DNA from 2 places in the Mycobacterium shunyiense genome. Region 2 is predicted to be linked to the other one. Evidence: predicted binding sites of a transcription regulator. Region 2 holds the regulator's gene; the other holds the start of a gene.

Region 1 (7,761 bases), on a different contig from region 2:
AACCCGTCGGCATCGGACTGATCCGACAGCAGGTTGATGAATGGATCGAGATCCGAGACCGCCAGCGCACGCATCAACTCGACCGTGCGGTCTACCGGGCGGAATCCGGCCAGCGCATCGAATTGTCCCAAAGCAACCAGCAATTCGGGTTTGTGGCTCCGGTCACGATAATTGCGGACGGGTGAGGACACCGGGATGTCGAGTCGGTCCTCGCGGTCGAAGCCCTCCCTCGCCTGCGCGGCACTTGGATGGGCCTGCAACGACAACGGCTCATCTGCGGCCAGCACCTTCACGAGGAAGGGCAGCGCATCGCCGAATCTTCCGATCGCCACGCTGCCCAGTTGCCCCTCGGGGTCGTCCTGTACGGCCTGGAGCAACGACTCTTCACCGTGTTCGGTCTGTAGCCACGCCGGGTCCTGCGGATGTGCGCCGAGCCACAGCTCGGCCTCCGGATGGATTGTCGGACTGGGCCTTCCGGTGAAATCAGCGATTGCAGTGCGCGAACCCCAGGCATAGGTCCGCACCGCTCCCCGTAGCAGATGCACGTCTTATCCTCGAACCAGTTTCAAATACACGGCCGTCATCTCCAAGCGGACAGCCAGAACCGCCAGTTGTTGTTCCGGGCGCCCCACCGGCAGGGTCGTCCCAGCCTGGTCCGGCACATCCTCGGCACCGATCATCACGATGTCGTCGAAGCCGCTGACCCTCGCCCCCACCAGTTGTCGTTCGGTATCGGTGATCAAGGCGAACGTACGCATGCGGCGCGGTAGCGGTCCGTCGATCTCCTCGTCGTGGAACAAGGACCGGGTCTCAGGGTGGGCGACCGCGCCGCTGCCGATCGCAGCGAGAACGTCACCCAGTCCGGCGGCGGCCACCACTTCACCCGCCAGCCTCAGCATCACCGTCGCCCCGTGCCGGGCCAGCGCCAGGGTGGCCGGATTGTCACCGGCCAGCACGACCGCCCTGTCCGACATCCGTTCGGCCAGGGTCTTGGCCGGGTTGGTGAACAGGTCCCGTCCGGCGCTGTTGCGAAGGGCCTCGGCATCCAATTCGTCTGCGAGCGCGGCCAGATCCACGCGCATACCGTGATCCACCACTTGCAGCGCGGCCAGACCCGCGGCCAGGTATCGAGTCAGTCCGAAGTCGTCGGGAACCCACAACCTGGGTGCCAGCACCACCGCGCGTCCGGCCGCGACATCACGCAACGGGCCCTCGTGCGGCGCCACGATCAGCACCCGGGCCCCGCGACGCACCCCGGTGGCCGCCGCGTTCACCAGAGCCGGATCGCCCGGATCGTCACCGGCCACGATCACCACGTCGAGTGCCCCCAGCCACGGCGGGGTCTCGGCGGCCACCACGATGGGAGCGGCGATCGATGCGCCGAGAACGGCGGCCAACATGGCGCCTGCATTCTCGGCAGCGCCGCGACCGGCAACCCAAATCACCGTCCGCGGAGGATGATCGGCGTGCAGCGGGTCGAGCAGTCCTTCGGCCACTGCCGCGGCGGTCGCCCGAACCTGGGCACCCGCCATGGCCGCCGCCCGTAGCAGACCGTTGCGATCGGCGGCCAGAAGTCCGTCACCGTCGTCCAGGTCGACCGTGGCGTCCACGGCGTTCACGGCACCGGCTCGCTCACCCCACGGATCTGTCCCGAAACTCTGTCGACGAGGGCGGCGACGTCCTCGGCAGTGCGTGCTTCCACGTTCAGGCGCAGCAGCGGTTCGGTATTCGACGTGCGCAGGTTGAACCAGCTGCCACCGCCGAGATCGACGGTGACGCCGTCGAGGTGGTCGATGGACTGGATCGAGCCGGAGAACGACTTCAGCACCGCATCGACACAGGCCGGCGCGTCGCTGACGGTGAAGTTGATCTCGCCGGAGGCCTCATAGCGCTGATAGTCCGCCATGAAGTCGGACAGCGGACGATCCTGCTCGCCCAGGGCGGCCAACACGTGCAGGGCCGCGAGCATGCCGGAATCGGCGCCCCAGAAATCACGGAAGTAGTAGTGCGCCGAGTGTTCTCCGCCGAAGATGGCGCCGGTCTCGGCCATCAGGCCCTTGATGTAGGAGTGCCCGACCCGGGACCGCACAGGAGTGCCGCCGCGCTCGATCACCAACTCGGGAACGGCGCGCGAGGTGATCAGATTGTGGATCACGGTGGCACCGATTTCCCGCTTGAGCTCACGGGCGGCCACCAATGCGGTCACCGCCGACGGCGACACCGGACGGCCGAGTTCGTCGACGACGAAGCAGCGGTCGGCATCACCGTCGAACGCCAGGCCGATATCGGCGCCGCTGGCCAGTACGTGGGCCTGCAGGTCGACGAGGTTGGCCGGATCCAGTGGGTTGGCCTCGTGATTGGGGAAGCTGCCGTCGAGTTCGAAGAACAACGGGAGAATTGTGGCCCCCGGGATCGGCCCGAGCACCGCAGGCGTGGTGTGGCCGGCCATTCCGTTGCCCGCGTCCACTGCGATGCGCAGCGGACGCAGCCCGGCCAGATCGACCAGGGAGCGGAGGAAGGTGCCGTAGTCCACCAGCACATCGCGATCGGAGATCACACCGGGCGGCCCGTCGTGGGCAGGCACCCCCGAAATCACCTCGTCGGAGATCGTGGACAGTCCGGTGTCCTTGCCTACCGGTTTGGCTCCGGCGCGGCACAGTTTGATCCCGTTGTACGCGGCCGGGTTGTGGCTGGCGGTGAACATCGCTCCGGGGCAGTCCAACAGGCCCGAGGCGAAGTAGAGCTGATCGGTCGAGGCCAACCCGATGCGGACCACGTCCAAGCCCTGGGCTGTCACGCCGTCGGCGAATGCGGCCGCCAGCGTCGGCGAACTCTCTCGCATGTCATAGCCGATCACGACCTGTGTGGCGCCCTCGGAGCGGACCAGGCGAGCGAACGCACCGGCGACGTCGGCCACGAACGCTTCGTCGATCTGGCTACCGACCAGACCACGGACGTCATAGGCCTTGATGACATCGTGAACAGCCGCCGCTGGCCTAGACATATAGCTCCTTGTGAAACGGGATCGTTGGCGCCAGCCTAACCGTCGGGCGGCGCCGACACGTTCACTACTCTTGGGCCGGTCGTCGTCTAATCAGGATCTAATCAGGGCTAGTCCGTACTAGTTGTCGGGGTCCGGCAAGACCCGCAGGTGCCCGCGACGGCGGCCGTTGGTCTCGGCGGGACGCGCCTGCGGCGCCATCACCGCACTGGCCCCCACACCGGTGGAGGGATCGGAGAATCCGGCCACCACCCCGCTGTGGGGAACCGCACCGGGCTGGCCTTCACGCACGGCGTCGGCGAGTGCGACGAGGTCGTCCTCGTCGGGGTGGGTGGGCAGCGGGCCGGCATGACGGACCAACTCCCAGCCTCGCGGTGCCGTGATCCGGCCGGCGTGGCCGACGCAGAGGTCCCAGGAGTGGGGTTCAGACACCGTGGCCAGGGGTCCGACCACCGCCGTGGAGTCGGAGTAGACAAAAGTCAACGTCGCCACGGCATAGTGCGGGCACCCGGGCCGGCAGCAGCGACGGGGAACATTCACGCAACAGAGATTACTTTGGACGGTCGCTGTGCGGTGCCGGACACGCGCAGCCGTCGGGTCCCCGATCCCGAACCGTTACGATCATCGCCGTGGCCCAGCGAAACCCATGGCGATCGCGTCGCGGCCGCGACATGCGCGGACCGCTGCTGCCGCGCTCGGTTCCCGGCTGGCGTAGTCGGGGCGAGCGGTTCGACATGGCAGTACTGGAAGCCTATGAGCCGATCGAGCGTCGGTGGGCGGCGCGGATCAAAGAACTCGATGTCGCGGTGGATGAGATTCCGCGGATGTCTCCGAAAGATCCCGAGGGCGTGCAATGGCCGCCCGAGGTCATCGCCGACGGACCGATCGCGCTGGCGCGGTTGATACCTGCTGGGGTTGATGTCAGAGGAAATGCGACCCGGGCTCGAATTGTCTTGTTCCGCAAGCCCATCGAGCGCCGGGTCAAAGGATCCGATGAGCTAGCTGACCTGCTGCATGAAATCCTGGTGGCCCAGGTGGCCACCTATCTGGGAGTCGAACCGTCAGTCATCGACCCAACGATCGACGACGACTGACGTCGAGCGCTACATCGTGCGATGAGCGCTCGGCCGGAGAGCGTCAGATGATGCCGCGCTTGAGGCGCCGACGCTCCCGTTCGGACAATCCTCCCCAGATGCCGAAGCGCTCATCGTGCGCGAGCGCGTACTCCAGGCAGGCATCCTTGACTTCACAGCCCAGGCAGATGCGCTTGGCCTCGCGGGTAGACCCGCCCTTCTCCGGAAAGAACGCCTCCGGGTCGGTCTGTGCGCACAGCGCACGTTCCTGCCATTGGTCGTCTTCGTCTTCCGGATCAACATCAATGTGTTCGGGAACCGAACTCACCGGAACCAGACTCAGTTGAGGACGTCCGGCCGCCCCCAGCGGTGTCGGTCCCACGTTGATGTGCGGTGCGTTGTCTACCGAGCCGAGTAGCCGATCGTCAAACCGGACCACATGATCGAAATCGCCGCTCTCATAAGACATTATCCCCCGCCTCCTCACTCGGTCTCGTAGATCCTAAGTGGAGCCCCACTACTGCGATGTGCGGTCACCCCATTCGAACAGTTGATCGAATCTCGGTCCGCGACACCGGAATAGGTCACCAACCGGGAAATGACACATCTGTGATTACACACGTGTTAGCTGCCAGGGTCAAGCGCCAGGACGCGAATTCATACCATCTCGTAATGTCAAATCGGCGCGTCGCGACATCGGCGTGTCCTGCCCGTGACGACGTCGTTTCCATCCGCACGCTCTCAACGCTTAGGGTCGGACGTTGTGAAGATCACCGTTCTGGTCGGCGGCGTCGGAGGCGCCCGGTTTTTGCTGGGCGTACAGCACCTGTTGGGCCTCGGCCAGTTCGCCGGGACCGACAGCAAGCAAAAACATGAACTCACCGCGATCGTGAACGTCGGTGACGACGCCTGGATGCACGGCGTGCGCATCTGCCCGGACCTCGACACCTGCATGTACACGCTGGGTGGCGGTATCGACCCCGAACGCGGCTGGGGTCACCGCAATGAAACGTGGCACGCCAAGGAAGAACTCGCTGCCTACGGTGTGCAACCCGACTGGTTCGGACTCGGCGACCGGGACTTGGCCACCCATCTGGTTCGCACCCAGATGCTGCGCGCCGGCTACCCGCTGTCACAGGTCACCGAGGCATTGTGTAAGCGCTGGTCACCGGGGGCGCGGTTGCTGCCCGTCACCGACGACCGCAGCGAGACCCACGTGGTGATCACCGACCCCGAGGATGGGGAACGGCGGGCCATCCACTTCCAGGAGTGGTGGGTGCGTCACCGCGCGCAGGTGCCCTCACACAGCTTTGCGTTCGTCGGAGCGGAACAGGCAACCGCCGCGCCGGGCGTCCCCGAGGCAATCACCGACGCCGATGCGGTGTTGCTGGCGCCGTCGAATCCTGTCGTGAGTATCGGACCGATCCTGCAGATTCCCGGCGTCCGCGGCGCGCTGCGCTCGACCAAGGCGCCGGTGGTCGGCTACTCCCCCATCATCAATGGAAAACCGTTGCGCGGCATGGCCGATGAGTGCCTGTCCATCATCGGTGTGGAATCCACGTCACAGGCCGTCGGCCGGCATTTCGGCGCCCGGTCGGGCACCGGAATCCTGGACGGCTGGCTGATACACGAGGGCGATGAGGCCGACATCGAGGGAGTTCAGGTGCGCGCGGTGCCACTGCTGATGACCGACCCGTCGACCACCGCCGAGATGGTGCGGGCCGGCCTTGACCTGGCCGGCGTTGCGCTGTGAGCACTGCTGTGAACACCGAACACGGCTCCGGCGACAAGGTCGAGATCCTGCCGGTGGCAGGGCTTCCTGAGTTCCGCCCCGGAGATGACCTGGCCACCGTTCTCGCCGAAGCGGCACCTTGGCTGCGCGACGGTGATGTACTGGTGGTCACCAGTAAGGTCGTCTCCAAGTGCGAGGGCCGCATCGTCACCGCTCCTTCCGATCCGGAAGAGCGGGATACCCTGCGGCGCAAGCTGATCGACAGCGAGGCGGTTCGGGTACTGGCCCGCAAGGGCCGGACGCTGATCACCGAGAACGCGATCGGGCTGGTCCAAGCCGCCGCCGGCGTCGACGGCTCCAATGTCGACTCGAACGAGTTGGCGCTGCTGCCGGTCGATCCCGACGGCAGCGCGCAGGCACTACGTGTCGGCCTCCGTGAGAAACTCGGCGTCGCCGTCGGCATCGTGATCACCGACACCATGGGCCGCGCCTGGCGCAACGGCCAGGCCGATTTCGCGATCGGCGCGTCCGGGCTCACCGTTCTCCACGGCTACGCCGGAGCGCGCGACCGGCACGGCAATGAGCTGCTGGTCACCGAGGTGGCCGTGGCCGACGAGATCGCTGCCGCAGCGGATCTGGTGAAGGGCAAGCTCACAGCGATCCCCGTCGCCGTCGTGCGTGGGCTTGAGCTGACCGACGACGGGTCGAACGCGGCCACATTGCTGCGCTCCGGTGAGGACGACCTGTTCTGGCTGGGCACAGCCGAGTCGATCGAGCTGGGACGCAGCCAGGCTCAGCTGCTGCGTCGCTCGGTGCGCGCGTTCTCCGACGAGCCCGTCGACCACGCGCTCGTCGAAGCCGCCATCGGCGAGGCGCTGACCGCACCCGCGCCGCACCACACCCGTCCGGTGCGGTTCGTCTGGGTGCAAGACGGTGCCACCCGCGTCCGGCTCCTGGACCGGATGAAAGACAAGTGGCGGGACGATCTGAGCGGCGACGGCCGAGATCCCGAGTCCGTCGAGCGGCGCCTGAACCGCGGTCAGATCCTGTACGACGCTCCGGAACTGGTGATTCCGTTCATGGTTCCCGACGGTGCCCACAGCTATCCCGACGAAGCCCGCACGCAGGCCGAACACACCATGTTCACCGTCGCCGTGGGCGCGGCGGTGCAGGCCCTGCTGGTGGCGCTGGCGGTGCGTGAGGTGGGCAGCTGCTGGATCGGATCCACGATCTTCGCCGCCGATCTGGTCCGTTCCGTGCTCGATCTCCCGCCGGATTGGGAGCCCCTCGGCGCCATCGCGATCGGTCACCCCGCCGATCCGCAGCCGCCCCGCGACCCGGTGCCCACCGACGGCCTGCTGGTCGTGAAGTGAGCGCCGAGAGCCTGCACGCCTCCGCCGTCGAGGTGTTGACGCAGTGGCAGACAGCCGATCCCGGTCAGGACACGCTGCGACATGCGGTGCTGTCATTTCTAGCTGCCCGTCCGGATGCCTGTCTCCGGGCGTGCGTTCCCGGTCACATCACCGCCTCGGCGCTGGTCGTCGACCATACCGGCACCCAGACACTGCTCACCCTGCATCCGCGCTTCGGCCGCTGGCTGCAACTCGGCGGGCATTGTGAGGAAACCGATTCCGACATTCGCGCCGCCGCGTTGCGCGAGGCCACCGAGGAGTCCGGGATCACCGGGCTGATCATCGACACACAACTGGCCGCGCTGCACGTGCACCCGGTCACCTGCTCGCTCGGGGTACCGACCCGCCACCTCGACATGCAGTTCGTGGTAAGGGCCCCCGAAGGTGCCGAGATCGCCTGCAGTGACGAGTCTTTGGATCTACGGTGGTGGCCGTTGGAGGCGCTGCCCGAGGGTACCGACTTCGGGTTGACCCAGCTTGCCGGCACCATGACCGGAGCCCCCTAGCGCGGCGCCTGCGTGCAGTAGGACCGACGGGCCGCGC
Region 2 (7,761 bases):
CCGACGCCGGGCCGAGGGCGAGGTTGACCAGCATGACCGAACGCAAACCCCATCTGCGGACCGTTCGCGAGCTCACACCGACGCTCGAGTACCGCACGATCCACGGATACCGACGGGCCTTCCGCGTGGCCGGATCCGGGCCGGCGATCCTGCTGATCCACGGCATCGGCGACAACTCCACCACCTGGCACACCGTGCAATCGGCGCTGGCCCAGCGGTTCACCGTGATCGCCCCCGATCTGCTCGGCCACGGTAGCTCCGACAAGCCGCGTGCGGACTACTCGGTCGCGGCGTACGCCAACGGCATGCGCGACCTACTCAGCGTGCTCGACATCGACCGGGTGACCGTGGTCGGTCATTCACTGGGCGGTGGCGTGGCGATGCAGTTCGCCTACCAGTTCCCGCAGTTGGTGGACCGGCTCATCCTCGTGGGCTCCGGCGGCGTCACGAAGGATGTCAACGTGGCGCTGCGGGTGGCCTCCCTCCCGATGGGCAGTGAGGCGCTGGCCCTCCTGCGATTGCCCCTGGTGCTGCCGGCCCTACAACTGGCCGGTCGGGCCGCGGGCACGGTACTGGGCTCAACCGGTCTCGGCCACGACATCCCGGACATGCTGCGCATCCTGGCGGATCTGCCGGAACCGACGGCATCGTCGGCGTTCGCCCGGACCCTGCGCGCCGTCGTGGACTGGCGCGGCCAGGTGGTGACGATGCTGGACCGCTGTTACCTGACCGAATCGGTTCCGGTCCAGTTGATCTGGGGTCAAAGCGATTCGGTCATCCCCGTCAGCCACGCCCACATGGCACACGCCGCAATGCCCGGTTCCCAGTTGGAGATTTTCTCTGGATCCGGGCATTTTCCGTTCCACGACGATCCCGACCGCTTCGTCGAGGTGGTCGAACGCTTCATCGACACGACCGAACCGTCGGTGTACGACCAGGACCGGCTCCGCAGCCTGCTGCGCAGCGGGCGGACAGAAGCGACGATGAGCGGGCCCTTCGACACTCAGATCGCGGTGCTCGACGCAATGGACGCCGACGAGCGCAGCGCCACCTGACCCGCTCCCCCAGCCGGGTCGGACAGTCCCGCGAAGAGCCCGAGATGCGGCCCTGAGATGCGACGTAGCATCGGGGCATGGCCATCGACGTCACCGTGTTACGCGTATTCACCGATCCGGACGGCAAGTACGGCAATCCGCTCGGCGTGGTCGACAACAGCACCGTCGCCCCCGCCGACCGTCAGCGGATCGCCACCGAATTGGGTTACAGCGAAACGGTATTCATCGACCTTCCCCAGCCGGGCGCCAACTCCGCCGGTGCCCACATCTTCACCCCGGTCGCCGAGCTGCCGTTCGCAGGACACCCAACGGTCGGCGCATCGTGGTGGCTGCGCGAAAAAGGCCTGCCGGTCAACACATTGCGGGTGCCCGCCGGGATTCTTCCGGTCGAGTACGAGGATGATCGCGCCATTGTCAATGCCCGCTCGGAATGGGCCCCGGAATTCGCCATCTACGACCTGGCCACGGTCGACGAGGTGCTCGCCGCAGACCCCGACGATTTCGATGATGCCTACCTGTGGGCCTGGAGCGACGAAGCGCGCGGCACGTTGCGATCCCGGTCGTTCGCCTCACACCTGGGGATTCCCGAAGACGAGGCCACAGGGTCGGCGGCGGTGCGGATGACCGACTATCTCAGCCGGGACCTCACGATCATCCAGGGGAAAGGTTCGGTGATCGAGACCCGCTGGAGTCCGGAAGGCTGGGTCCGTTTGGCCGGCCGCGTCGTCAACGACGGCACAACCCAACTGGACTGAATTACGCCTCGGCGCGATGCGCCCGCAGGGCCTCGATTTCGCGCTCGAAGTCCTCGGCTGAGGAGAATGACCGGTACACCGAGGCGAACCTCAGATAGGCGACCTCGTCCAGTTCGCGGAGCGGTCCGAGGATCGCCAGGCCGACCTCATGGCTGGGGATCTCCGGCGTGCCGAGGCCGCGGACCGCGTCCTCGACCTTCTGCGCCAAGACATTGAGCGCGTCGTCGTCGACCTGCCTGCCCTGACAGGACCGGCGCACTCCGCGGATGACCTTCTCCCGGCTGAACGGTTCGGTCACCCCGCTGCGCTTCACCACAGCCAGCACCGCGGTCTCCACAGTGGTGAACCGACGTCCACACTCCGGGCACGACCGCCGGCGTCGGATGGCCTGTCCCTCGTCGGTCTCGCGGGAATCGACCACACGCGAATCAGGATGACGACAGAACGGACAATGCATTACCGCTCCTTCGTCATGCCGCCGGACAAGTAGTTCGAGCGCCCTTGAGCGTACCCGCGATGCCCTAGGCAGACTCACCGCCGGGTCCAGTGGCATGTAGGTGCTCACGCCGACACCGGCCAGTGATGCTGCCTGCCAGGACGATTCAGCGGACATTGCGCTGCTCAGCCAACCGGCGCGAGCAGTGTCTGCCCGGCGTCGACCGCGGCGGAGTCGAGTTGGTTGAGGTCACGAATCTGCTCGACGACCCGGGCCACCGGAGCATCCGGGGCGACCCGGCGTGCCACCTGCTGCAGCGACTCCCCCGACTTCACCTGGACCACCGCGAGTTCGGCCGGCTGCGGGTTCTCCGCCCCCATCACCCCGCCGAGTTGCGCCACCAGGCCCAGCCACACCGTGATACCGGCGGCGACCAGGGCCAGTAACACCGTGGTCAGCGGAGTGATGGGCCGACTGCGGTGCGACGCCCGCGACATCAGCACACCGGTTCCGCGGTAGTGGACCGTGCCGGCGGCGGGTCGGGCGTGGCGCGGGCGCTGCACCCGCTGCACCCGGCGCACCGGCCGGGCCACACCGGTACCGAAGGTGGCGCTGCCCCTGGTACCCGCAGCACCTGCGGCACCCCTGGCACGGGCCCGCTGCGGTGAGGACTGCGGCACGGCCCGAACAGCACGGGAGCGGCTATCGGCGGGGATATCGATGATCGCCATCTGACTGCCTTTCGGTGGACTCTTTCGCTCTTGTGTTCGAACATACTCGCTCAGGTGTTCGATTGATAGAACATGTGATCGAACTGTTGCCAAACGATAGAACAGGGCACCGACAAGTTCCGGCCACCGACCGCGGGGACGGCCCCGAACTGCCACCCCGTGCGCTCCACCAGCAGACACGCCCACAACACGCCTCGAACACATGTTTGATTAATGTTCGATCAGGGACTACATTCGGCCCATGAGCGACGACCGCAGCAGGGACGGCAACACGGAAAGCCCGGCCGGATCGGACGGCGCGGGCCCACGCCGGGCCGAGGGCGGCCTCACCGACCGGCAACGCACCATTCTCGACGTGATCCGCGCGTCGGTGACCACTCGCGGTTACCCGCCCAGCATCCGCGAGATCGGCGATGCGGTCGGACTGACCTCGACCTCGTCGGTCGCCCACCAGTTGCGCACCCTGGAACGCAAGGGCTACCTGCGCCGCGATCCCAACCGCCCGCGCGCCGTCGATGTGCGCGCCGCCGACGATCCGACGGCCGCAGCACTGGTGTCCACCGACGTGGCCGGCTCCGACGCACTACCCGAGCCGACGTTCGTGCCGGTGCTCGGGCGTATCGCCGCAGGCGGCCCCATCCTGGCCGAGCAGGCCGTCGAGGACGTCTTCCCGCTGCCCCGCGAATTGGTCGGCGAGGGCTCACTGTTCCTGCTCAAGGTCGTCGGCGACTCGATGGTCGATGCCGCCATCTGTGACGGCGACTGGGTGGTGGTACGCCAGCAGAGCGTGGCCGACAACGGCGACATCGTGGCAGCCATGATCGACGGCGAAGCCACCGTCAAGACGTTCAAGCGCACCCGCGGTCAGGTGTGGTTGATGCCGCACAACCCGGCATACGACCCGATCCCGGGCAACGACGCAGCGGTGCTCGGCAAGGTCGTCACCGTAATTCGCAAGATCTGACCGGGTGAGGGGCCCGGCCGCACCTGACGGCTGCCGGGCCCGCTTCCTCAGTCCGTCCGCACGAACCCGTTCGTGCGGGCGAATTCCTCACTGGCGAACCAGATTTCGGCTACTGCGTCGTCGTACTCGGCGCTGTCGGGTGCCCAGTACCGTCCGGACTTCGTGTCCGCCTTGATCGGATAACCCTCCGGCGCGCGGTAAGGGTCCTCCAACGGCAGATGGATGGCGGTGGCACTGGGTATCTCGTCGAGCTCGATGGCGGCGTGGCGCCCGCTGTGCGCCTCGCTGCTGTAGGCCTCGGCCTCGGTGATGACGCGGGTCGGCGCGGTGTCGACGTTGTCCTGATCGCTCGGCACTGTCAGGCCACCCAGGCCCGCGAAACCCTGCGCCTCACGCACTCCGCCTACCGGACCGGGCATAGACCCGGTATCCGCCAGGTCCTCGTCCACGAGTTCCGCCTCGATGTCGTCGACATCGTCGCCCTCGGCGACCTCTTCGAAGTCGGCATCAATGGGCGTATCGAGATCCTCGTCGTCGAAGTCGTCGTCCTCGAAGTCGTCATCTTCATAGTCGTCTTCGAAGTCGTCATCGTCGCCGAAGTCGTCGAAACCCTGCTCCCCGACCAACCGCGAGGAATCCTCCGGCGGTTCCTCCTCCTCGCCCGGCGCCCCGTACCCACTGGCCGATCCGTGCGGAGCGGCCCATTGACTGACCGGAATGGCGATATCGGTGGGGCCGTCGTACGGAGATGCCGCGCCTGATGATTCCTCGCCGGGCCCGGCAAACCGTGCCGTCGCGGCGTCGCCGTACGCGGCGCTCGGCCCGTAGCCGTTGGCCGCGTCGGAGTCACCGCCGTCGCGGTACTCATCGTGGTCGTACCCACGCGAACCGTAGCGCGCGTCGTCATATCGACCCTCGTCGTAGGACGAATCGCCCGGTCCGCCGTCGTAGTCGTCGTCGAACGGATCGTGGTCGAAGTCGTCATCGCCACCGGCGCGCCGACGGTGCCACAGCGCGGCCCCCACGATCAACCCGGCGAGCAGCACGACCGGGATCACCGCGATCAGCCACCACCAGCTCCAATGCCAGGAGAACGGCTTCTTGCTGTCCGCGTCGGAGGGCTGCGGACCGGCCGCCGGGGTCTGGTCGAGTCCAGGAACCTGCAGCCCGCTCAATTCGGAGGCGAGTTTCGACGGCTCGGTGGTGAACTTGTTGGCGTCGCGGTCCCACGAGATCGCTCCCCCGCTGAACCGCTGACTGATGACACCGCCGTCTTCGGTCTGGTCGGCCATCGGGGCGCCCAGCGCTCCCTTCGCCCCGCCGAGCTTCTCCCAGGCCGCGTTCATCGCGCCCCGCACGATCACCGCGCCGTAGTCGGGAGTCCAGAAGATGACGGGGTTGTCGGCCGCGGCGAAGGTGCTGATCCGGCTGTTGGGTCCCAATCCGCCCTCGGACTCGCCGGCGGTCGGGAACCCCAGATCGCCTTCCGGGCCACCGACGCTTTCGTACTTTTCGAGCAGCTGGCCGGTGATGGCGTTGGCGCCGGTGGCCGGGCTGTAGAAGATCTTGCCGCCGGCGTACTTCTGGCCGAATCCACCGTCGCCGATCGGATACTGGTCGCCGTCCTTGGCTCCCAGCGGTCCCATCACCCCGCCTGCCTCGCGGCGCGCGGCGGCGATCGCCGAGGCGGGATCCGACGGTACGTCCAGACCGGCGAGCTGATCGGCCAGTTCGGGCGGCACCGTGGTGAACGCCTTGGTCTTGCGGTTCCAGGAGATCTCGCCGCCGGTGAACTTCTGGGAGATCACGTCGCCGTCGAACGTCTCGTCGTCCGCGGGGACGCCGAGCACTCCCGCGGAGCCGCCGAGCTTGTCCCATGCGGCGTTGATGGCGCCCCGCACCACCCGGGCACCGGTGGACGGAGTCCAGAAGATGACCGGGTTGTCAGGCGCACTCAACGTCGAGTTACGGCTGTCCGCGGCACGTCCAGCGCCCTCGTCGATGGTGGGGAATCCCATGTCACCGTCGGCCGGACCACCCAGCGACTCGTACTTGTCCAGGATTGCGCCCTGCATGAAGTGTGCGCCGGTTGCCGGGGTGAAGAACATCTTACCGCCGGAGAAGTTCTGCGCGAAGCCAGAACCCACCGCGTACACGCCGCCCTGCCGCGGCCCGAGCGGGCCGCCGTCTCCACCGTTGGCCTCCCAAGCGGCGGTGACCGCGGCGTCGGCATCCGACTCCGGGGTGGCCGAAGCCACCGCCGGCACCACCAAAGCAGCGACTACGAGTGCGAGCAGGCCGACCGCCAACCGCCACACGGCCGCGTTCAGCCTCGCTCCCGGCCTAGTCATGCGCCCTCCCCGCTCGTTCGGCAAAGTTTCCTTAGAAAAGTCCCGCCCGGACAACTTTGCGTCAGCACGTGACGATAACCAACTAACGTGGCCGATCATGACCAAAAAAGGCCCAATATCTGGGTCCGAAGACCCAGATTTAGGCTTTTTTGGACAAGTACCGGATAAATTCGGGGGCCGATCGGCCCGCTAGACGCCCAGCCCGCGACCGATGATCTCCTTCATGATCTCGGTCGTGCCGCCGTAAATCGTCTGGACTCGCGCATCCAGGTAGGCCCGCGCAACGGGGTACTCCCGCATGTAGCCGTAACCGCCGTGCAGCTGCAGGCAGCGGTCGATGAGCTCCACCTGCTTCTCGGTCGAGTACCACTTGGCCATCGCCGCCTGCTCCACGGTGAGCTTCTCGTCGAGGTGCAACCGGATGAACTCGTCGACCATCATCCGGACCACGGTGGCTTCGGTGGCCAGTTCGGCCAGCAGGAACCGGCTGTTCTGGAAACTACCGATCGGCTTGCCGAACGCCTTGCGCTCCTTGGTGTACTGCACGGTCTGCTCCAGCACCGCCTCCATCGCCGCGGCGGCCATGATCGCGATCGAGATGCGCTCCTGCGGCAGGTTCTGCATCAGGTAGACGAAACCCTGACCTTCCTCGCCGAGCAGGTTCTCGACGGGCACCTTGACGTCGGTGAACGACAGCTCGGCGGTGTCCTGGGCATCCAGGCCGATCTTGTCCAGGTGGCGGCCCCGCTCGAAGCCCTCCATACCGCGCTCAACCACCAGCAGGGAGAAGCCGAGAGCACCCTTCTCCGGGTCGGTCTGGGCGACGACGATCACCAGATCGGAGTTGATGCCGTTGGTGATGAAGGTCTTGGACCCGTTGAGGACGTAGTGGTCACCGTCACGCACCGCACGGGTCTTGATGCCCTGCAGGTCGCTGCCGGTGCCCGGTTCGGTCATTGCGATCGCCGTGATCAATTCGCCCGTGCAGAACTTGGGCAGCCAACGCTGCTTCTGCTCCTCGTTGGCCAGCCGGAGCAGGTACGGCGCGACGACGTCGTTGTGCAGGCTGAAGCCGATGCCGCTGTAGCGACCGGCGACGGTCTCCTCACAGACGATCGTGTTGTACCGGAAGTCGTCGTTGCCGCCGCCGCCGTACTCCTCGGGCACCGCCATCCCGAGAAAGCCCTGCTTGCCCGCCTCGAGCCAGACCCCGCGGTCGACGATCTTGTCCTTCTCCCACTGGTCGTGGAACGGCGCGACGTGCTTGTCCAGGAACGCCCGGTACGACTCGCGGAACAAGTCGTGCTCGGGCTCGAACAACGTGCGGTCGTACTTCACAACACTGCCCATGGTGTGACCTCCGGTACTGGTTACTGATTTGGGGCCAACCTATACCAACCGGGTGGTTGGTCAGCCCTGGGGAGGGTGGGTGCCGCCCGTAAACTCTGCTCATGCCCCGGTCCCCCATG

The links. Region 2 encodes LexA, which represses DNA repair genes until DNA is damaged. Its sites were predicted from a motif close to CGAACANNTGTTCG; they were not measured.
Region 1: the regulator LexA is predicted to act here: its motif matches at 4,618-4,631, upstream of cofD (2-phospho-L-lactate transferase).

The regions. Positions count from the first base shown of each region.
Region 1 covers NZ_JBZDPT010000001.1:117,785-125,545, reverse strand. Annotated here, with positions in the region: gene manA (mannose-6-phosphate isomerase, class I) at 1-545, opposite strand, end outside; gene AC4ELS_RS00690 (hypothetical protein) at 549-1,619, opposite strand; gene AC4ELS_RS00685 (phosphomannomutase/phosphoglucomutase) at 1,616-3,004, opposite strand; gene AC4ELS_RS00680 (DUF3499 domain-containing protein) at 3,122-3,541, opposite strand; gene AC4ELS_RS00675 (metallopeptidase family protein) at 3,673-4,095, shown strand; gene AC4ELS_RS00670 (WhiB family transcriptional regulator) at 4,139-4,543, opposite strand; gene cofD (2-phospho-L-lactate transferase) at 4,838-5,827, shown strand; gene AC4ELS_RS00660 (coenzyme F420-0:L-glutamate ligase) at 5,836-7,179, shown strand; gene AC4ELS_RS00655 (NUDIX hydrolase) at 7,176-7,724, shown strand; gene AC4ELS_RS00650 (DUF732 domain-containing protein) at 7,721-7,761, opposite strand, start outside.
Region 2 covers NZ_JBZDPT010000043.1:325,317-333,077, forward strand. Annotated here, with positions in the region: gene AC4ELS_RS24825 (alpha/beta fold hydrolase) at 33-1,055, shown strand; gene AC4ELS_RS24830 (PhzF family protein) at 1,133-1,810, shown strand; gene nrdR (transcriptional regulator NrdR) at 1,812-2,267, opposite strand; gene AC4ELS_RS24840 (LysM peptidoglycan-binding domain-containing protein) at 2,432-2,977, opposite strand; gene lexA (transcriptional repressor LexA) at 3,219-3,941, shown strand; gene AC4ELS_RS24850 (LGFP repeat-containing protein) at 3,989-6,292, opposite strand; gene AC4ELS_RS24855 (acyl-CoA dehydrogenase family protein) at 6,482-7,642, opposite strand; partial or broken gene AC4ELS_RS24860 (molybdopterin-dependent oxidoreductase) at 7,744-7,761, shown strand, end outside.